DNA from 3 places in the Pseudofrankia inefficax genome. Region 3 is predicted to be linked to each of the others. Evidence: riboswitches for the same ligand, from Rfam matches in the RefSeq annotation. Region 3 holds a riboswitch; each other region holds the start of a gene.

Region 1 (7,007 bases), 890 kb from region 3:
GGAAGCACCATGACGCTTCCTGCCACCACCGACCTCGTTGACGCCCTGCCCCCGGGCGGGCTGCCCGCCGCACGCCTGGATCCGCTTGGCGAGGACGCGATCTACGCGACTTTCGAGGAGTGGGCGCGCGACCGAGGGCTGTCCCTCTATCCGCACCAGCAGGAGGCGCTCATCGAGATCGTCTCCGGGGCGAACGTCATCCTGGCCACCCCGACCGGGTCGGGCAAGAGCATGGTGGCCGCCGGCGCGCACTTCGCCGCGCTCGCGACCGGTCGTCGCACCTACTACACCGCGCCGATCAAGGCACTCGTCTCGGAGAAGTTCTTCTCGCTCATCGAGATATTCGGCGCCGAGAGCGTCGGCATGATCACCGGCGACGCGGGCGTCAACGAGCAGGCACCCATCATCTGCTGCACGGCGGAGATCCTCGCCAACCTGGCGCTGCGCGAGGGTGCCGACGCCGATGTCGGCCAGGTCGTGATGGACGAGTTCCATTTCTATGCCGACCCGGGCCGCGGCTGGGCCTGGCAGGTGCCGCTCATCGAGCTGCCACAGGCCCAGTTCGTCCTGATGTCGGCGACGCTCGGCGACGTCACCCGGTTCGAACGCGACCTGACCCGCCGGACCGGCCATCCGACCGCGGTCGTGCGCTCCGCCGACCGGCCGGTGCCGCTCTATTTCCAGTACGTCATGACGTCGCTGCAGGAGACCATCGAGGAACTGCTCTCCACGCACCAGGCGCCGGTCTACATCGTGCACTTCACCCAGGCCTCGGCGCTGGAACGTGCCCAGGCGCTGACCAGCATCAACGTCGCGACGAAGGCGGAGAAGGACCAGATCGCGACGGCGATCGGCGGCTTCCGCTTCAGCTCCGGGTTCGGTAAGACCCTCTCCCGGCTCGTGCGCCATGGGATCGGCGTGCACCACGCCGGGATGCTGCCGAAATACCGACGGCTCGTCGAGGTCCTCGCCCAGGCGGGGCTGCTGAAAGTCATCTGCGGAACGGACACGCTGGGCGTCGGCATCAACGTGCCGATCCGCACGGTCATGTTCACGTCGCTGTCGAAGTACGACGGGACCAGGAACCGCATCCTCACCGCCAGGGAGTTCCACCAGATCGCCGGGCGGGCCGGTCGGGCCGGGTACGACACCGCCGGTTACGTCGTCGTGCAGGCGCCCGAGCACGTCATCGAGAACGAGAAGGCGCTGGCGAAGGCCGGCGACGACCCGAAGAAGCGGCGCAAGGTCGTCCGCCGGAAGCCGCCCGAGGGCCAGGTCGGCTGGGGGCAGCCGACCTACGACCGGCTCATCGCCGCCGAGCCCGAGCCGCTGACCTCGCATTTCGTCGTCACCCACTCGATGCTGCTGAACGTCATCTCCCGGCCGGGCGACGCGTTCACCGCGATGCGTCATCTGCTCACCGACAACGACGAGGACCTGGCCGCGCGGCGCAGGCACATCCGCCGGGCCATCGCGATCTACCGTGCACTGCTCGCAGCCGGCGTCGTGGAGAAGCTCGAGCAGCCGGACGCCACCGGGCGCACGATCCGGCTCACCGGTGACCTGCAGTTCGACTTCGCGCTGAACCAGCCGCTGTCACCGTTCGCGCTCGGCGCGCTCGACCTGCTCGACCGGGAGGCGCCGGACTATCCGCTCGACGTTCTGTCCGTCATCGAGTCGATCCTGGACAACCCTCGGCAGGTGCTGTCGGCGCAGCAGTTCAAGGCGCGCGGCGAGGCGGTCGCGGCGATGAAGGCCGAAGGCCTGGACTACGACGACCGGATGGAGGCGCTGCAGGAGGTCACCCATCCGAAGCCGCTCGACGAGCTGCTGACCGCCGCACTGGAGATCTACCGGCACGGCGCGCCCTGGGTCGACGACTACGAGCTGGCGCCGAAGTCGGTGGTCCGGGACATGTACGAGCGGGCGATGACGTTCGCCGAGTACATCAGCTTCTACGGCCTGGCCCGCTCGGAAGGGCTTCTGCTGCGCTATCTGGCCGACGCCTATAAGGCGCTGCGCCAGACCGTGCCCGACACGGCCCGGACCGAGGAACTGTCCGATCTGATCGAATGGCTCGGCGAGCTGGTTCGTCAGGTCGACTCCAGCCTGCTCGACGAGTGGGAGCGCCTGCGTAACCCAAGCGCGGCCAACCTGGCCGAGGCCGCCGCGATCGAGCATGGCGACCGGCTCAGCGACAAGCCGCCGGCCGTTACCAGGAACGTCCGGGCTTTCCGGGTGCTCGTGCGGAACGCGCTGTTCCGGCGGGTCGAGCTCGCGGCGCTGCGCCGGTGGGACGAGCTCGGGGACCTCGACGGCGGGGCTGGTTGGAACGGCGACGCCTGGGAGGACGCCCTCGCGCCGTACTTCGACGAGCATGACGAGATCGGGACCGGCGCGGACGCCCGCGGCCCGAAGATGCTCATCGTCGACACGGCGACCCAGCCCGGTACCTGGCTGCTCCGCCAGATCTTCGACGATCCGGCCGGTGACCACGACTGGGGTATCAGCGCCGAGGTCGACCTCGCCGAGTCCGACGAGATCGGCGCCGCCGCTCTCACCGTCACCGCCGTCGACCAGCTCTGACGCCCGACCAGCTCTGACCGCCCGGAAATGGCGAACCGCCCCGGCCCTGACAGGAGGGAGGCCGGAGCGGTTCTGCTCCCATGCGTCGCGGGGACGGCGCGTGGGAGTGCCTGGGTGCCGGCGGGCTGGCCGGGTCGCTCGCCCGCCGGCTGGGGGACCGGCAGCCGTCGCGCGGCTGCCGGAGGTGGGCCTGGCCCGGACTAGCCGAACAGGGCCTGGTGGGTCTGCGGCCCGACGACCCCGTCGGCGGGAAGGCCGTGGCTGCCCTGGTAGGCGCGCACGACGCCGTCGGTCTGCGGGCCGAAGTAGCCGTCGACCGCGATCGTGTACCCAAGGCCCGACAGCTTCGTCTGCAGCTGGCGGACCGCGTCCAGGTAGGAGCTGTGGTTCGCCGCCTGCGACAGGTACCAGGCGTTCGCCGGCACGGCCGGGGCCGCCTTGGCCAGGGACACCGGAGCGGCCGAGACGGTACCGCTGCTCACCGCGTTCGCGGCGGCGTAGCCACGCGACAGGTACGCGCGGTACGCGCCGTTCGAGTAGGTGCTCCAGGCGCCCGGGCCGGAGCCCTTGCAGACCTGGGTCGCGGCCCAGGCGTTGGTCGCCGGGTCATAGAGGTTGCGGCTGCCTACCCAGCTGCTGTGGGCCCACATGTTGATCTGCCAGAGCCCGCGCGAGTCCTCGATGCCGGTGGCGTGGGCGTAGGTGTTGCCACTTGACTCGGCCAGCGCGATCGCGACCCAGGTCGAGAGGGGGACACCGCGGCAGCTGTCGAGACCGGCGCTGTGCGCGTAGGCGGCGATCTGCGCGTCGGAGATGACGCTGCTGGCGGCGCTGGCAGGAGCGACGCCGGTGAAGATTGCGGCGCCCGCGGTGGCGCTCATGACACCAGCGGCGACAATCGACGAACGGCGGCGGCGGGCATTACTCTTCTTGCGGTGACGGCCCTGGAGCATTCTGGAGGAATCTTTCCCGCACGCCTGTGAGGTTAGCTGTCGGGTTCGGGCCGGGAAGCCCGGCCAGCCTTTCTTCCGAGGACGCTCGGGAAATGGCTGGCTTAACCCCAAGGGCGCGCGCTGCGCGCGGGCCCGGAGGAACATGGTTCCCCCACTTCTGCCCTGGCGATCTCTAGGAGGGGGCACCGGACCGGGGGCAGAACTCGGCGTCCGAAACGGTGCTTTGTTGCGACCGGGGAAACCGTAACTAACTACTCGACGTAGCCACAAGCCGCTGACCAGGGCGGCTGTCCGGCAGATCTGTCACTCTCCGTGCAATGCACTGAGGTCAGGTGTCTGCTAAAGGTGATCTGTGACGAGGGTCACGGTGTTCTGCGCGAAAATGTGGGAACACGGGTTGGTTGTTCCGCGAAAGACTGTCGCGCAATGGCTCCGAGAGGCCGCCTTGGGGATATTCGGATGTCCGCTGCGCGGCAGACCCGCTGCGATACGTGAACCCCGCGCTCGTTACGCTCGGATGTCTCAACCGTCGCCGGGGGCCGTTTGCGTCCCGTGGTGGGCGTGGTGGCCGCCACTTTGCGTCGTCATCGCCGTGGTGCGCGCTGGGCCGCCCGCTCGGCAGCGCTCTTTGTCGCGAATTCCGGCGCGTCGGCCGGCGCCGCCGATAAACGGCGATTGATTTCTTGGACGCCGCGGCGACGCGGTGGGCCGCTCGGTGGTGCCGCCCGGCCTCGGCTGGCTCGGTCGAGGCCGGGTCGGATGCGCTGCGGCTTCGCTGGGACGCGAACCGTTAACAGCGAATGAACTGTCCGTGATGCGACAGTCGCGAAGGTAGTTGGCGAAGGTACCTTTTGGGCCAATCGTTCGACTTTCGCGTCGGAGCCGACGCGGGAGGTGCTCGATCGCGCGGGTGGGAGCGTCGTCAGGTGCTCGGCATGATCAGGAACCACCTGGACACGTTCATCTCCGGGTTGGGGCTGCTGGCGACCCTGGCCGGCTGGCTGGTCGACCGGTTCCTCGGTGACCGCCGGGTCGTGACCTACCGGGTGCACCTCAACAGCAAGATCGGTGTGACTCCCCGGTCGGTCGCGAGCAACTTCGACTTCGAGATCCGCCACCGCGGTCAGCCCGTGCCCGACGGCAGCCTCGTCCTGTTGAGGCTGAAGAACGCGGGTCGGCTCGACGTCAGCCGGGAGGACGTCAGCACCGAGTCTCCGATCACCTTCACCTTCCCCGGCCGGACGGTCCAGGCTGTCCAGGTCGTCGAGCCGAGCCCGGCCTCGCTGGATCGGGTGATCCAGCCGGAGTTCGACGGCGAGACGGTCCGCATCCCGCAGTTCGAGCTGAACCGCGGCAATCGCTTCAAGCTCCTGGTGCTGCTGTCCGGCGACCGGACGGAAGTGGGCGCCGGCGGCTACATCCGCGGCGGCCGGGTGGAACGAGACAGCGACCGGCGGCGCAACCGCGGACTCGTCTTCGGCGGGCTCTCCCTGCTGCTAGCCGGCCTGCTCATTGGTCTGCTGATCGTCAACCACACGGGCGGGACGCCGAGCGCGATCCGCTGCGTCCGCGGCGAGCTTCGGATCGAGGGCTCCACGGCGTTCGCTCCGGTGGTGAAGAGCATCGCCGACGACTACCACCACAGCTGTGGGAACGCGACCCTCACCGTTGTCGCCGACGGCAGCATCACCGGCCTGCGGTCCGTCGAGGGCGCTGGCCGGGCGAACGCCGGCGATGCGGTCACCCGGCTCGCGATGTCCGACGGCGCCGCGTCCGGGGAGTTCGGCTCCCTGGTGGCGCGGCCGGTCGCGGTCGTCGTCTTCTCGCTCGTGGTGAACCAGTCGACCGGGGTCCACGATCTGACTGTCGCCCAGGTGCGCGATATCTACGCCGGCCGCGTGACGAACTGGAAGCAGATCGGCGGGGCGGACCTCGCGATCCGGATCGTCTCCCGGGGATCCGAGTCGGGGACCCGCGGAGCGTTCGAACGCCGGGTGCTCGGCACCCCGGAACCGGCCGTCTCGTCCAACGACTGCATCAGCAAGGACCGCGATCCCCAGGCGGCGACGATCCGGTGCGAGTTCGGCACCGAAGCGACCCTGCTCGACGAGGTCTCCCGGACACCCGGCGCGATCGGCTACGCCGAGCGCGGCGCCGCGGCGACCTACCAGAAGGTCAACGAGGTCAAGCTCGGCGGCTGGGAGGCGGACCTGAGCACCGTCGAACGCGGCGAGTACCCGTTCTGGGAGGTCGAGTACTTCTACACCTACGGCAACCCGGCCGGGGACAGCCTGCTCTCGGCCTTCCTCGAATACACCACCCTCGACGCGGCGAAGAACCTGCTTCGTGCCGACAGCTTCACGCCCTGCGTCGACCGCGCCAAGAACCTGATGACCACGCTGTGCGCCCAGCACTGACGGGCGCGCCCGGTCAGGGCTGGAAGCGGTAGCCCATGCCCGGATCGGTGAGCAGGTGCCGAGGGCGGGCGGGGTCCTCCTCTAGCTTCTGGCGAAGCCGATTCAGGTAGGTGCGCAGGTAGTGGGTCTCCGATCCGTAGTTGGCGCCCCAGACCTCGGTGAGCAGCTGACGTTGGGTGACGAGCTTGCCCGGGTGGCTGAGAAGAACCTTGAGCAGGCCCCACTCGGTCTTCGTCAGGTGGATCTCCTCCACCGGCTCCGCGGCCGATTCCGCGGGGACGCCGTTGTCCGGGTGGCCCGCTGCCCCCGCTCCGGTGGCTGCTTCGGCGGCCGGTTCCAGGCGCGATCGTTCGCTGGGTGTCGCCTCGCCGAGTGCGCCGGCAGCCGGCGTGGCTGACCGGGTGACGCGGTGGGCGGCTAGATCGACGGTCACCCGGCCGAACCGGACGATGGGGCTCGCTGACTGTTCGCCGGTGCGGCGGGCGACGGCGCGCAGCCGGGCCAGCAGCTCGTCGATGCCGAACGGCTTGGTGATGTAGTCGTCGGCGCCGGCATCCAGGGCGCCGACCTTGTCCCGACTGTCCGCGCGGCCCGACAGGACCACGATCGGCACCCGGGTCCAGCCACGCAGGCCGTGGATCACTTCGACGCCGTCCAGGTCGGGCAGGCCGAGGTCGAGGATCACGATGTCCGGTCGAGTCTCGGCGGCGGCGGTGAGCGCGGTGGCGCCGGTATCCGCGACCACCACCTCGTAACCGCGGGCACGCAGGTTGATCCGCATCGCGCGCAGGATCTGCGGCTCGTCGTCAACGATCAGAACCCGGGTCATCGCGGCCCCCCTGAGGTCGCAGGCCCCCCTGATGGCTCCGGCCCCCCTGATGTTGCCGGCCCCCCTGATGTTGCCGGATCCACAGCCTCCTCGGTCGTCCCGCTGGCGGCCGGAAGCTCGACGACCATCGTGAGGCCGCCGCCGGGGGTGTCCTCGGGGGTGAGGGTCCCGTTCATCGCCTCGGTCAGGCCGCGGGAGAGCGCGAGACCGAGGCCGGTGCCG
Region 2 (7,007 bases), 730 kb from region 3:
CTTCGTGGCCGTCGCCGGCTTCGTCAGCGTCCTGTAGCGCATGTGCACCTCCTGGGCGCGGCGCCCGCTCCACCTGGGGCGGGAGCGCGGCCATGACAGCCTGGACGGGCACGCCCTGGCTCGGTCGGCCGCGAACCGACCAACCACCGAACACGGGATTCCTGCCCGCTCACGGCGTCGGTATGGCCGCCCGGGCCACGTCGACGCGATGAGACGGAAAGTAACCATCAGCGGCACCTTCTCGGTTACCGCCGCTAGCCGATCCACGTCCCGTTGTAGGTGGTGTTCAGCGAGCGCCATGGGCGTCAGAGCGGCAGCCCATTTTCTACGCTGCGGAAGATATCGACTACCCTTACGACATGGTTGGCACCGCTGCCCCGGGGTCCCCGCCGGCCTCCAGGAGCCGATCCGATCGGTTCGCGCTGCCGGACGGCGCGACCGTCATGGTGCGGCCGACCAGCCGGTCCGCCGACGCGCCGGCCAGCACCGGGGACGCGCCCGGCGCCCGATCCGCCGACCCCGACAGCACGACCGCGGCCGCGGTGGTGCGCGCCCGTGGGCAACTGGGGCAACTGCGTCTGCGGTTCCTCCAGGGGGAACTGCCGCCGCTCGGGCACGTCATCGTCCGGCACCGGCTGGCGATCCCGGGTGGGTCGGAGGCGCCCTGGGTGCTCGCCCGGTCCTGGCGGACCAGGGCCCGGCTGGAGGGCCGCTGCCTCAACGACGCGGTCCACCCGTCGCTCGCCCACATCCGGATGGGCCGGGCGGTCGTCGTCGACGTCGACCAGGTCGTCGACTGGGCGATCGTCGACGCGTGCGGCTCGGTCATCGACGGCGGCTGGAGCCGGGACCTGCGCTGGGCGCCACCGGCTCCCGAGCAGCCACCGCCGGCACCCAGGCCACCGCTGCCCACCGGCGCACCGCCGCGCACCCGGCTGACCACCGGCGCACCGGCGCCGAACCCCCCGGGCCGCCAAGCCGTCACCCGCCGAACCGCGGGCCACGGACCCGTCGCCGCACCGACGCTGAGCGAGCCCCAACCAGTGATGAGGCCATCGCTTTCCGTCGTGGATACGTCTACGGACTAGCGAGACGGGGTATCTTGCCGCGCTTCCTCGCGGTCTGGGCTACCGTTACGAACCGTGTCGGATGTGACCGGCCCGCACAGCCTCACTGGACCGGAACGGGCGATCGACAGCGCCTACATTCACGTCACCGTGCCCGACGGCACCGTCGACGGGCCGTCCGGCTCCGGCCCGGACGTCCTCCCCGCCGACGGCCTGGCTCCAGGTGGCGTGGACCCGTCGGCCGGGCCTCGCCACGCGACGACCGGAAACGGCCTCGGCGCCGGCGAAGCCGTGCCGCCCGCCGGGTTCGCGGTCCACGATGGGGCCGGGTTCGCGGCCCAGGATGGGGTCGGGCTCGCGGCGTCTGACGGGGCGGGGTTCGCGGTCGGACCAGGGCTCGCCGCCGGACCCGCGTTCGCGGTCGAGCGCGGGTTCACGGTCGGGGATGGCTTCGCGGTCGAGCACGGCCTCGGTTCCAGGGCCGCGTACGCGGGGCCGGACGGCTTGGAGCCCGAAGGCACGGCAGCCCCCGCCGGGTACGACACCGGCGGCCCACCGGCGGCCGCCGACCCGACGCCGCCGTCCTTCGCGGACTACTTCGGCGCCCTGGTTCCGACCAGACCACAGCCGCTCGCTTCAGCCCCGGCGACGCCGCCCCCTGGGACCGAGCCGCCCTCCCCGCCTGGCCCGTACATCCCGGCGGTGCTGCAGTCCTCCACGGGGCCGCAGGACCAGCTGGACCAGCAGACCCCGCCAGGCGGATGGGAGGACCAGCGGTTCCCCGGGATCGGCCGCGGCGACATGCTGGAGCTCGCCGGCCGCCTCGAACAGCTCGACCAGCTGCTGGACCGGCTGGAGGAGGCCAAGCGGCAGGCCGCCGACGCGAGCGAGCACCTGGTGCTCACCCGGCGCTGGCAAGAGGAGACGGTGCGCACCATTCAGGAGGAACGCGCCCGGATGCGCCAGCGCCAGCACGCGCTCGACGAGCTCGCCGAGCGAGCCAGGGCCGCGGTCGAGGCGATGCAGGCGATGCACCGGACCGTCCCGCGCGAGGTGCTGGAGCTGGCGATCGAGCTGCAGGTGCTCGACCGGGCCGGCTTCATCACTCGGCGCGCCCCGCGCCAGCAGCCGGGCGAACTGCCCTAACGGCAGGGGAAGCGGCCGCGACGGGGCCCGCACTCGGGCAGTCGACTCTCGGTCACCGGCTCGGTTGCCACGGGCGACCGAGCCCGGCTCCCCGTAGCGATTTGGGACCTTGGTCCTTACCTTTGAGTCCTATTACCTTGTACGGCAACCACATTTAGGGTGATGCGCGTCTAGCCCGATAGGCCCACTCGGCATAGGGGGTGTGCCCGTTACCACACCCCCGGGGCCCGCCACGGAAAGTGTTCGCTCCGTGGTCTTCCGGGGCGATCATGACATCTTCGCGTAGTGTCAAGATTACCGGTAGTACCGACCGGGGCGGTCGCAACCCCCGCCACCCCAGACAGACGGCACCACCGATAGCCGTCCGCGACCGGGGCCGTGACAGAGCGACACACCGTCTGTGAACCGACGTTTCGTGAAAGACCAGACGTTTCGGCGGTACCTGCGTTTACCGTCATCATCCACGTGGACTAGTCTTCTCCACGACGTCAGCCCAACCACCGGACCGAACGCCGAATCCTGCCCGCGGTCCCGGTGTCCCCTCCGAGTCGTCACCACGGGCAGGAGCGGGGGAACCACCCGTGCAAGACCGGCCGGCGCGAAAGCGCTGGCCTTGGGGTGAAGCCCCTCGCGCGCCAGTCGCGCGGGGGCCGGGCAGCCCAGCCCGAACCCGACAGCTCACCTCGTAGGCGTACGGGAAGGACCAGCGAGACTTGTCTGCGCCCTCCGTTTGGGATACCGACGCCCGGCTCAGTACCAGCCGGGGCCGTCACCGCGGCCTTTCCGTGGTCGCCAAGGCGAAAGGCCGGACCGCGGTCGCCGCGGCCACGACCGGCGCCATCGCCGTATCCGGTATCGCTCTTGCCGGCTGTTCCCCAGCCGCGGACCACACAAACGACGCCTTCACCGGTGACGGCACCACCACGACCGGTCTGAACCTCGCGAGCGCCCTCGGCGCCGGGGGGAGCAGCGGCAGCACCATGGTCCACCCGGTGAGCCTCGCCTCGACCCTCGCGTCCGCGGACAGCGGCACGGCGTCCGACCTGGCCGCCCCGGCGCTCGCCTCGAAGGCCGACGTCGACCTGCACATCACGAACCCGAATGTGAACGTCTACGCCGACCAGGCGGTCGAGGTCGGCTTCCAGCTGACCAACAAGGACACCAACCAGCCGCTGGCCAACCAGCTGGTCAAGGTCCAGGTGAAGCTGCCGACCGGGTTCGCCACCTTCCTGCACCTGACGACGAACGGCAGCGGATACACGTCGTACACCGCGCGGGTGCTCACCACCACCCAGATCACCGCGGTATTCGACGGCACCGACGCGCTGCAGTCCGCGGTCTCGGACAACGTGGGCACGCTGAACGTCCTGGCCAAGCCGGCCGTGTCGGCCTCCCGGGGCATCACGATCAACGCCCCGACGAACGGCGACCTCGGTTCGAAGGCCGTCTACCTGGCCTCGCTGCAGGCCGGCAAGCCCTACGTCTACGGGGCCAACGGACCGGACTCGTTCGACTGCTCCAGCCTCGTCCAGTACGTCTACAAGCAGCTGGGCCGCAACCTGCCCCGGACGGCGGAAGCCCAGTACGAGGCGACCCTCCACGTCGACTCGGCGCACAAGCAGGTCGGTGACCTGATCTTCTTCGGCTCGCCGGGCAGCATCTACCACGTCGGCATCTACGCCGGCGACGGGCAGATGTGGGCCGCGCCGCACAGCGGCGACGTGGTCAAGCTCGAGTCCATCTACAGCACGACCTACTACGTCGGGCGCGTCCTGTAAGGACCTGGCCGCCTCCGGGCGGCCGGCCGGTCCCTCGGACCGGCGGCGCGGAAACCGGCGAGGTAGCCCGGCCCGATCGGCGACGGCCGATCGGGCTTGGCGAACCGGCTGACGAAACACCCGTCGTGGTGGCCGGCCAAGCGGAAATCCGCGCGGCCGCCCCGGCGGGCGGCTGGCGGTCCTTCACCGAGCCCGTCCCGGCGAACTCACCCTCGGACCAGCGCGACGCGGCCTGACTCCGCGCGAAGCGCTCCCTGACGGATCTCCCGCTGTCGCGGGCCGGATCGGTCATGGGCCCTGTCCTGGCGCCCCGTCCGACCTCGGCGACGCCGCGATCCTCCGTGCTGGCCGCGTGACCACCGGCTCGCCGGTGCCATCGTGGCCGGTTCCCGCACACCTCCAACCGGCGCGGCCCCTGGTCGCGCCCCCACGCTCGTCCGTCGGCGCCGCCTAGGGCTTCCCCCTCCCGCCCTCGAACTGACGCCTCCGGACGAACCGCCGGCCGATCCCCCTCGGCCCGGCGGCGGCCCGACCGGTCCCCCCCGGATCCGGGCCGGCCAGGCGGCGCCGCTCTTGCCGGGTCTTCCCCCCACCCGGCGAGGGCGGCGCCAGCCGACCCCAGACCTGCCGTCCCGTCGCCTTGAGGGCGGCGCTAGCTCGGTTTCAGGTCTTCTTGTTGGAGGAGAAGGTCCACAGCCGGGCCGCCGCGTTCTTGTCCAGGGTGGCGACGCGTTCCCGGTCGGTCGGGACCTCGGTGTCGCAGTTCGGGCCCGGGTCGGGGTCGAACTGGCCAACGACGCCGATCGCCGCGAACTGGGACGGGTTGGCACAGGCGAGGGCGAGAGCCAACCGGGCTCCCTCGCCGAGGCCCCAGATGTAGACGCGGCTCCCGTCGACCGATGTCCAGTCCTTGGACATGTAGGTGACGACGTCCTTCAGGTACTGGGCGTCGGCGCCGTTGGGGTCGACCTGCCACTGGCTCGCGACCGGCTCCGGATAGACGAGCGCGAAGTGCTTGCGGTCCGCCAGGGTCGAGGCACCGCTGTCCGTCTCGAAAATCTTGGTCTTGGTGTTGTCATCCGACAGCACGAGGACCAGTGGGACCTTGCTCTTCGACTTCTCCTTGGCGTGGATCAGCACCAGGCGCCCCTTGGACGCGTACTGGTCCGGGAGCGCCTTCTCCTTCGTCTTCGCCGATCCGTTGCCGTGGGCGACGGTCCAGAGCACAGCGATCACGACGACAGCGATGACGGCTGTCTTGCTGTTCTTCTTCCACCACGCGGAGATCGGGTTCGCGGCCACGCCACCAAAGGAATCACACTAGGCACCGCCGTGGCGCCGGTTTGCGCCACCAACGTGGCCTCAGCCGTGCCTCCGTGGCATGACGGCGCCCACATCGCCCCTGGCCGAGCCAAGGTCCTTGCTCAGGCGATCTCCAGGGCCCGTAGCCGCGCCGCGCGCAGGGCATCGACCTCGGGCGGTCCAGGCAGCGGCGGCAGTTCACCGTGTACCCAGGACAGCAGCAGATCGGCGACGGCGGGATTCTGCGCCAGCAGCGGGCCGTGCAGATAGGTCCCGAGCACCGTGCCGTGGACCATCCCGTCGGTGCCGTCCTGAATGCCGTTACCCAGGCCGAGCCGAACCTTGCCGAACGGAACCCCACGCGCCTCCGGCAACGGCCTGGTTCGGCCACCGTGGTTCTCGTAGCCGAGCACGGTCGGCAGCCGCAGCGACGGGTCCGGGTCCAGCACGATGTCGCCGACGACCCGGGGCGGCAGCGGCGCCTCCGGCGGGTCGAACGAGCGGCGGGTCTCGACGCCGATCAGCCCGAGACCGTCGTAGATCTTTCCCCCGGCCGGGAAGGTCGCACCGATCACCTGGTAGCCGGCACAGACCGCGAGCACCGCCGCGCCGCTGTCGACGGCGCGGGTGATCGCGTTGTTGCGCAGCAGGCCCTCGGCGGCGAGGGTCTGCGGTTCGTCCTCGCCGCCGCCGAGCAGGTAGATGTCGCAGCTCGCCGGCACCGGCTCTCCCGCCGGCACGCTGACGACCTCGGCCGCCATCCCGCGCCAGCGCAGCCGCTGGGCCAGCACGATCGCGTTGCCGCCGTCGCCGTACGTCCCGAGCAGCTCCGGGTAGATGAGCGCGATCCGGGTGGTCGACTCGCGGCTGCGCCGCGCCCTGGCCGGCACGGAGAACTGCCGGGACGACCCGTCGGCGAACGCGTCGTCGCGCCGAGCCGGCAGCCGCGAATCATCCGGCCGTGGCCGGGCCGGCGCGGGTTCGAACAGGTGCGCGGCCGGGACCTGAGGCGCCGCGTAACGACGTGGCGGCAGCGCCGGCGGGCCGCCGTGATCCGCCGGGTGGGTCGCGGCCGGGTTCGCCTGAGCCTGGTAGGGCGGCTGGGGCGGGTACGCCTGGCCGGGTGGATCCGCCCGGGACGGTAGCTGCCCGGCCGCGGGCGGAAGCTCGGGCCGCCCGGGCGGAAGCTCGGGCCGCGCCGGGCCGCGCCGCACCGGCAGACCCCGCGCGGGGTACGGCCCCGGCGGCAGTTCGTCCGGGTGCTGGTAGATCGGACGAGTGTGCTCGTACGGGTCGGCGGCCGGCGGAGCCTGGCGCTGACCAGCTGGAGCGCCGCCGTACGGGCCGCCACCGTACGGCGCCCCGCCGTACGGGCCGCCGCCGGCCGGATCTCCCCCGGGCGGTCCGAATCCCGGCTCGGGCTCGAAGCCAGGCTGCTCACGCGGGGGCCACTCGCGGCCGGGCTCGCGGGGGTCGTCGTCCTGGCGGCGGTTGCGGGAGCCGCGCGGCTCCGGCTGGAAGAGGCTCACCAGGCACCGCCGGGGGCGGGCGCCAGCGGCGCGGCGGGCGGGCGCGGCGCGGGCGTGGTCCGCACGAGCAGGTCACGGAACGCGGTGTAGTTCGCGACGACGTCCAACCTGCTGTCACCGGCCGCGTCGGCCGCCTCCTCCGCGCTCGGGTGCACGGTGTGCCGAACGCCGGCGTAGGCCAGCCG
Region 3 (7,007 bases):
CGCGATCGACGAGAAGCTCTACACGACTCCCGAGGACATGTGGCGCACCGCCGAGGTGCTCGGCACCGGTGAGAAGGGCCGCTACATGATGGCCGCCACCTTCGGCAACGTGCACGGCGTCTACAAGCCGGGCAACGTCAAGCTGCGCCCGACGATCCTGCGCGACGGCCAGCAGTACGTCGCCGGCAAGCTCGGCCTCGCCGGCGACGCGAAGCCGTTCGACCTGGTCTTCCACGGCGGTTCCGGCTCGGACCTGTCAGAGATCCGCGAGGCGCTCGATTACGGCGTGGTCAAGATGAACGTGGACACCGACGCCCAGTACGCCTTCACTCGGCCGGTAGCGGACCACATGCTGAAGAACTACGACGGCGTGCTGAAGGTCGACGGCGAGGTCGGCATCAAGAAGACCTACGACCCGCGCACCTGGGGCAAGTCGGCCGAGGCCAACATGGCCAAGCGCGTGGTCCAGGCGTGCGAGGACCTCCGCTCCGCCGGCACCGCGATCGGCTAGCCCCCGCACCAGGTCGGCTGGGGGCGCCCGCCCGAGCCGCACGTTCTCCTTCATCGGGGCCGCCCTTCGAAGGGGCGGCCCCGATGTGTGTTCAAGGACACTTCGCCGCGGTTACCCATCCTGAGACTCCGGCCCGAAGATCCACCGTCCCCGACCCGGACCGCCGCGCCCGCCTGTGGGCGCTAGATTGCCCACCCGACGGGGCTCTTCGATCGGTCCCGACCATGATCGCCAGCCGAGCGGAGAGAAAAGACACAAGTCGCGCACGGACGCCGATTTCGCCACCTAGATCGCGATCATGACCCGGCAGCCGCGACTGACCGCCAGCGATCGCCAGCTGCGCAGGGAAACCGGACGTGACGCGATGATCAACGGGGGTACCGGCGTCCCGCCGGCCCGGTGGCCGGCCAGAGATCGCTACTTTGGCCCTCGCGTGGTCGTGATCAGGCGTTTTCTCCGACCATCCCAGGGCTCAAACGGCGATCACTTACACCAAGATGACGGTGGGCCCGACAGGAAGATCCACAGCAGGGCCCGACAGGCCTGGCCCAATCGGCGCGCTCACGCCGGTTCGGCTAGAGACGCCGTCCAAGCCGCAAGGTTCGCTCCGGCGGGGCCACCTTCGAATAGCGGCCCCGATGTGTGCTCAAGGACACTTTCGCCGCCGACGCCCGTCCCGCACCCCGGCTCGACAGATCCCCCGCACCGGACACGGACCATCGCGCCCGCCCTAGGCTCCGCGTCCGCCCCAGATCACCCCGCGCCCGTCCGGATCACGCACCCGTCCTAGATCACCATGCCAGGGCCGGATCGCCGTGCCGGCCCGGATCACCGCCTTCGCTTTGGACCACCACCCCCCGCCCGGATCGCTGGGGCCTGGCCCGGACCCACTGCGCCGGGGGGGGATCACTCACACCCGGCCGGGACCCACTGTGCGGGGTCCGGATCACTCGCGTCCCGGCTGGACCACTGAGCGCCCCGTCGGCGGACCACGAACGAGCCACGGGCTCGCCCGCCGAAGATCGACACGCCGAACGTATTGCGAGCAATCCGCAATCACACAACTACCTGGTGTACATACCGGGATGGCCGGAACAGATGTGCCCAGGATCGCAATCCGGGTGTCGGCGCGTCGAACGGACGTCTCGGGCGGCAGAATCGTAGGTTTGTTTTCCGGCGCGACGGGCGGACCACACAGTCGTGCGTGTGCGCCACGTTCCCGCTTCATCCGGGCCGTTGCGGGACGAATTCGGCAGCTCTCCGATAGTCGACTCCGGGCGCCGACACACCGGTTGGCGACCCCGATAGAAACAGATGAGCGCGCGTACGCGCGCGTTAACACCGGCCGGGATCGACCTCAAGCACCGACACGCGGGTGTGTCCTTTTTCACGCACCCTATTCAATGCTTGTCGCCACGCCGAGGAATGTGGTTATGGTCTTCGCCGTGCCAGACGACAGGTCAGGCACCCATCGGGCGGCACGCCGAATCCTGCCCCCGCCCCGATGTGTTTTGAACCCAGTGGCAGGAACGGGGGAACCGACTCCGGACGCCGTACCCAGAGATCCTGGAAGAATCGGGCATCCGCCCGCGCGGCCACATGAGTGCCGCGCCTGGGCCTAACCCACCAGGGCGTCCTAGGGGTGAAGCCGACTGACTTCCGCGGTCGTCGCGGGCGCGTTCCATGCGCTTTCGAGGACACAAAAGGACACGTCATTCGGCCGGGCAATTCTCTTCCCAGCCCGAACCCGACAGCTCACCTCGCAGGCGTGGGGAAAGGGCTACCACCCATGTCCGAAGCACGTAACCCTGGCCGACATCCCATGTCCGGCGGGCACTGTGCCCCGCCGACGGCCTGCCGCGCACACGCCGGCAACGCAAGCGTGCGAGACACCAGCACCAGGCACCACCGGCCGGCGACCGCTCGGATCGCCGACACCCCGGACCGGCCGCACCGCTCGGCCACGCCGGTCCGGAAGGAACCCCGACGGGCATTGACCCACCCAACCCGCCGGATACGACAGGGCATCGCCGCAGTGCCCGTAATCGTGGCGGCGGTAGGCGGCGCAATCGCCGTGGCGACTCCTGCCAGTGCTTCTTCAACGTGGGCGCAGCTGCGCCAGTGCGAGTCCGGCGGAAACTATTCCGCCAATACCGGCAACGGTTATTACGGCGCATACCAGTTCTCGCAGGGGACCTGGGCGAGCCTGGGATATTCAGGACTGCCGAGTGACGCGCCACAGGCGGTTCAGGACGAGGCCGCACTGCGGTTGGCGCAGCGTTCTGGATTCGGCCAATGGCCGCTCTGCGGCCGCGGCATGGGCGCCGACCAGCTCGCGCCGGGGGCCAGCGCGTCCGCCGTGCCCCAGGCTTCCCGGTCGGCCAACAGAACCTCCCTGGCGGCGCCGGCGGTCAACACGACGGCACAGCTGCCGTTCACGACGGCCCTGGTCGGGCAGTACCGCGCCGACGTCGCCCACTGGCAGGAGCGGATGACCGCGATCGGCTACCCGCTCGCCGTCGACGGCAGCTATGGCCCGGTGTCGGCCGCCGCGGCCCGTCAGTTGCAAGCCGCGAAGGGCCTGGTCGTCGACGGCGTCGTCGGCCCGCAGACCTGGGCCGCGACCTTCGCCTAGCCCGGCACCCCCACGCCCGCCTCACCCCGACCGACGGACCCCGACCGGCTGACCCGGATCACCGGCCGTGAGCCGCGCCCGCGGGCCCGCCGAACGAGGTCCCGCTCGGACCGGCACGGCGCCGGTGCCACCGGTCGGGACGCCCGGTAACGCGGAGCCCCTCGCCGACCGAACCCCCCAAACGGTCGTGGGCTCTTCGCTTGGCCGGTAACCGGCCCATCCCCACCCAGTCGGCGGCCAGCCGGACGTGGGACGGCCACAGCCCTGTTCCCGCTCCGGCCGGCACCGCCGTGCCAGCCGCGGACCGGGGCCGCCCGTCTTCAGAGGCGGCCCCGGTCCGCGGACCCTCGCCCAAGCGGACCTGGCCTAGTCGGCCCCCAGCCGGGCCTGGCCCAAGCACCTGCGACCCGACCAACCCGTGCGGCAGATGACCCGCTCGGCCCTCGATGTCAAGAGGAGCCCGGTTTGCGGCCCTGACGCCCCACTCGCTACAGTCCGGAACTACTCGTCTCTCCTGGGCGAGTCGTGCGGGCGGACGCCGAATCCTGCCCCACCCGCATGTACACCGTCCCTGATCCAAGGGCGCTGATCCGTTCGGCAGGAGCGGGGGACCCACTTTCGGACCCGGCAACAGCCGAGTCCTTGGGGTGTAGCCGGCAATCCGGGCTCGCGAGAGCACGGCGCGCCGGCCGGGCAGTCCCAGCCCGAACCCGACAGCTCACCCCGCAGGCGCAGGGAAGGATCGGACATGCCGTCTGAGCAGACGGGCCAACTCCGGCCCGCCGAGCGCAGAACCGGGGGCCGTCACCGCGCCCAGCCGCAGGGCCCGTCCACGACCGTCCGGGTGCTGCGCACCACCGGCGCGGTCACCGCGCTCGTCGGCAGCGGCCTCGCGGTCACCGCGATGCCCGCCGGAGCCGCGACCCCGGACGACTTCGCCCGCCTGCGCCAGTGCGAGTCCGGCGGCAACTACTCGATCAACACCGGCAACGGCTTCTACGGCGCGTACCAGTTCGACGTACGGACCTGGCAGGGCCTCGGCTACTCGGGCCGGCCGGACCAGGCAGCCCCCGCCGTGCAGGACGAGGCGGCCTACCGCCTCTACAACTCGCGCGGCTGGTCGCCATGGCCCGCCTGCTCGCGCAAGCTCGGCCTGTCCAGCAACGGCCCGATCGGGGTCTCGTCGTCGGCCTCCGGCGGCTCACTGCAGCAGGCGCTGCAGCCGGCCGAGCCGGCCATGACACTCGACAAGGCCAAGGCGGAGGTCCAGTCCTCGGGCTTCCACGGCACGATCTCCGCGGCCGACGCGAACAAGGTCCGCGCCGACGCCTACGTCTGGCAGAACCAGATGCACGACCAGGGCTTCGCCCTCGCGGTCGACGGCAAGTTCGGCGCCCAGTCCCAGGGTGTCGCCGCGCTGTACTCGTACCTCACCAAGGTGAGCGACGGCCAGCCCGGCGTGGTCGGCGAGAACCTCTGGAACGCGACCGTCACGGGCTAGCCGAGCCCCGGGTCCACTACGGTTGGCCCATGACCTCTCCCTCCGGCCGGCCGGACCTGCTTGGTGGGCCACCGGCGACGCTGCTGCCGACCGAGCCCGGTGCCACCGCGCTGGCCGCCGGCAAGGCAGCCGTCGACGTCGCGGCCGAGTTCCCCGCGTCCAGCGCAGCCTGGGCGGCCCTCGCCGAAGGCGCGCTCGACGGCGGCCGCGCGGTCGAGGCCTACGCCTACGCCCGCACCGGCTACCACCGCGGGCTGGACGTGCTGCGCCGGTCCGGTTGGCGCGGGCACGGGCCGGTCCCCTGGTCGCACGAGCCGAACCGCGGCTTCCTGCGCGCGCTGGCCGCGCTCGGCCGGGCCGCCGACGCCATCGGCGAGACCGAGGAGGTCACGCGGATCCGCGCCTTCCTGGTCGACTGCGACCCGAGCGCACCGGACCAGCTCGGCCCGCTCGCACCCTGACACCGGCCTCGCGCGGCCCGTTCGGGCGGCCGGTTCCGCTGTCCCAGGTGCGTCTGGGACAGCGGTCCGAGCGTCGGCGCACGTCGCGGCGATCAGAAGCGTGAGCTCGACCAGCTCGATTCTTAGTAGAGTCTCGCCACGTGCCTGCGCTTGTCCTGATCGGAGCCCAGTGGGGCGACGAGGGTAAGGGAAAGGCGACCGACCTGCTGGGCGGCGCCGTCGACTACGTCGTGCGCTACCAGGGTGGCAACAATGCGGGTCACACCGTAGTCATCGGCGCCGAGAAGTACGCCCTCCACCTCATCCCCAGCGGAATCCTGCGCCCTGACTGCGTCCCCGTGATCGGGAACGGTGTTGTGATCGACCCTGGAGTGCTGCTGGCCGAGATGGCCGGGCTGCGCGCGCGGGGCATCGACACCTCCCGGTTGCTGATCAGCGCCAGTGCGCACCTGATCATGCCCCACCATCGGGCGCTCGACCGGGTCACTGAGCGTTATCTCGGCAAGGCCCGGATCGGCACGACGGGCCGCGGCATCGGCCCGGCCTACGGCGACAAGGTCGCCCGTACCGGCATCCGGGTGCAGGACCTGCTCGACCCGGGCATCCTGCGCCAGAAGCTGGAGCTGGCGCTGCGCGAGAAGAACCAGGTGCTCGCCAAGGTCTACAACCGCCGCAAGATCGAGGTCGACGCCGTCGTCGCCGAGTACCTGGACTACGCGAGCCAACTCGGGCCGCACATCGCCGACACCGGCCTGGTCCTCGACACCGCGCTGCGGGCCGGCAAGGTGGTTCTGCTGGAGGGCTCGCAGGGCACCCTGCTGGACGTCGACCACGGCACCTACCCGTTCGTCACCTCGTCGAACCCGACCGCCGGCGGCGCGGCCACCGGCGCGGGCATCGGGCCCACCAGGATCAGCCGGGTGATCGGGATCATCAAGGCGTACACGACCCGGGTCGGCTCCGGCCCGTTCCCGACCGAGCTGGACGACAAGGTCGGCGACGAGCTGCGTCGCATCGGCGGCGAGTTCGGTGTCACCACCGGCCGCGCCCGGCGCACCGGCTGGTACGACGCGGTGATCGCCCGGTACGCCGTGCGGGTCAACGGCCTGACCGACCTGTTCCTGACGAAGCTCGACGTGCTGTCCGGCTTCGACACGGTTCCGGTCTGCGTGGCCTATGACGTCGGCGGCACCCGGATGGCCGAGATGCCGATGACCCAGACCGAGTTCCACCACGCCAAGCCGATCTACGAGGAGTTCCCCGGCTGGCACGAGGACATCTCCGAGGCGACGTCGTTCGATCAGCTCCCGCCGGAGGCGCGTGACTACGTGCGAGCCCTCGAGGAGATGTCCGGCGCCCCGATCTCGGCCATCGGCGTAGGCCCCGGCCGAGACCAGACCCTGGTCCTGCGCGACCTGCTCTAGACCAAGTCGGCGACCAGACGACGTAAGGCGACCCAGCTCCCGACCCTGGATCAGCCCACCCCCGTAGCTCCCCCGTGCGCCTCGATCCACGTTGGCGAGGGCGCAAAGCGCCCGAGACGGCGGAGCGACCGAAGGCGCGCAAGCGCCGGTTCCGGTCGATCGCCTTGCGCGTTGGGCTGCTGCGCGTGACGCTTCATTGGTCACGTTGCGTAGTTGCCGGGAGGTGGATCGGTTGGTCGCCCGCCCGTTTGAGGAGTCGTCCGCACCACGGGCCGAACCACCGGGGCCGCCGGAGGCTCGCCGGGAGGACAGCTTCGCGCCGGCGCCGGATCAGCTGGGGCCGCCGTCCGGCGCCGGGTTCGGCCCAGCCGCCGAACCCCCGGCCGCATCCGGCGACACGGTCACGGGCGCGGTCGTGGTCCGTCGAGGCCCGGCCCAGCTGGGCGAGCTCGCCGCGGCCGACGACCGGACGTGG

Evidence for each region. A riboswitch is a leader RNA that binds a small molecule or an ion and turns the genes downstream of it on or off. The one in region 3 is predicted to bind cyclic di-AMP.
Region 1: linked by a shared signal. The riboswitch ahead of FRAEUI1C_RS33300 (peptidoglycan-binding protein) and the one ahead of FRAEUI1C_RS01025 (transglycosylase family protein) in region 3 are both predicted to bind cyclic di-AMP.
Region 2: linked by a shared signal. The riboswitch ahead of FRAEUI1C_RS33925 (C40 family peptidase) and the one ahead of FRAEUI1C_RS01025 (transglycosylase family protein) in region 3 are both predicted to bind cyclic di-AMP.

Annotation. Positions count from the first base shown of each region.
Region 1 covers NC_014666.1:8,195,014-8,202,020, reverse strand. The annotation lists gene FRAEUI1C_RS33305 (DEAD/DEAH box helicase) at 10-2,586, shown strand; gene FRAEUI1C_RS33300 (peptidoglycan-binding protein) at 2,787-3,467, opposite strand; cyclic di-AMP (ydaO/yuaA leader) riboswitch at 3,546-3,717, opposite strand; gene FRAEUI1C_RS33295 (substrate-binding domain-containing protein) at 4,475-5,956, shown strand; gene FRAEUI1C_RS33290 (response regulator) at 5,970-6,785, opposite strand; gene FRAEUI1C_RS33285 (sensor histidine kinase) at 6,782-7,007, opposite strand, start outside.
Region 2 covers NC_014666.1:8,356,256-8,363,262, forward strand. The annotation lists gene FRAEUI1C_RS33910 (hemerythrin domain-containing protein) at 1-42, opposite strand, end outside; gene FRAEUI1C_RS40575 (hypothetical protein) at 360-1,088, shown strand; gene FRAEUI1C_RS42105 (hypothetical protein) at 1,143-2,213, shown strand; cyclic di-AMP (ydaO/yuaA leader) riboswitch at 2,745-2,919, shown strand; gene FRAEUI1C_RS33925 (C40 family peptidase) at 2,999-3,991, shown strand; gene FRAEUI1C_RS33930 (PHB depolymerase family esterase) at 4,655-5,293, opposite strand; gene FRAEUI1C_RS39965 (type 1 glutamine amidotransferase) at 5,416-6,183, opposite strand; gene FRAEUI1C_RS33940 (MurT ligase domain-containing protein) at 6,819-7,007, opposite strand, start outside.
Region 3 covers NC_014666.1:268,310-275,316, reverse strand. The annotation lists gene fbaA (class II fructose-bisphosphate aldolase) at 1-511, shown strand, start outside; cyclic di-AMP (ydaO/yuaA leader) riboswitch at 2,111-2,294, shown strand; gene FRAEUI1C_RS01030 (transglycosylase family protein) at 2,505-3,146, shown strand; cyclic di-AMP (ydaO/yuaA leader) riboswitch at 3,720-3,893, shown strand; gene FRAEUI1C_RS01025 (transglycosylase family protein) at 3,895-4,647, shown strand; gene FRAEUI1C_RS01020 (DUF3151 domain-containing protein) at 4,677-5,108, shown strand; gene FRAEUI1C_RS01015 (adenylosuccinate synthase) at 5,249-6,532, shown strand; gene FRAEUI1C_RS37965 (hypothetical protein) at 6,756-7,007, shown strand, end outside.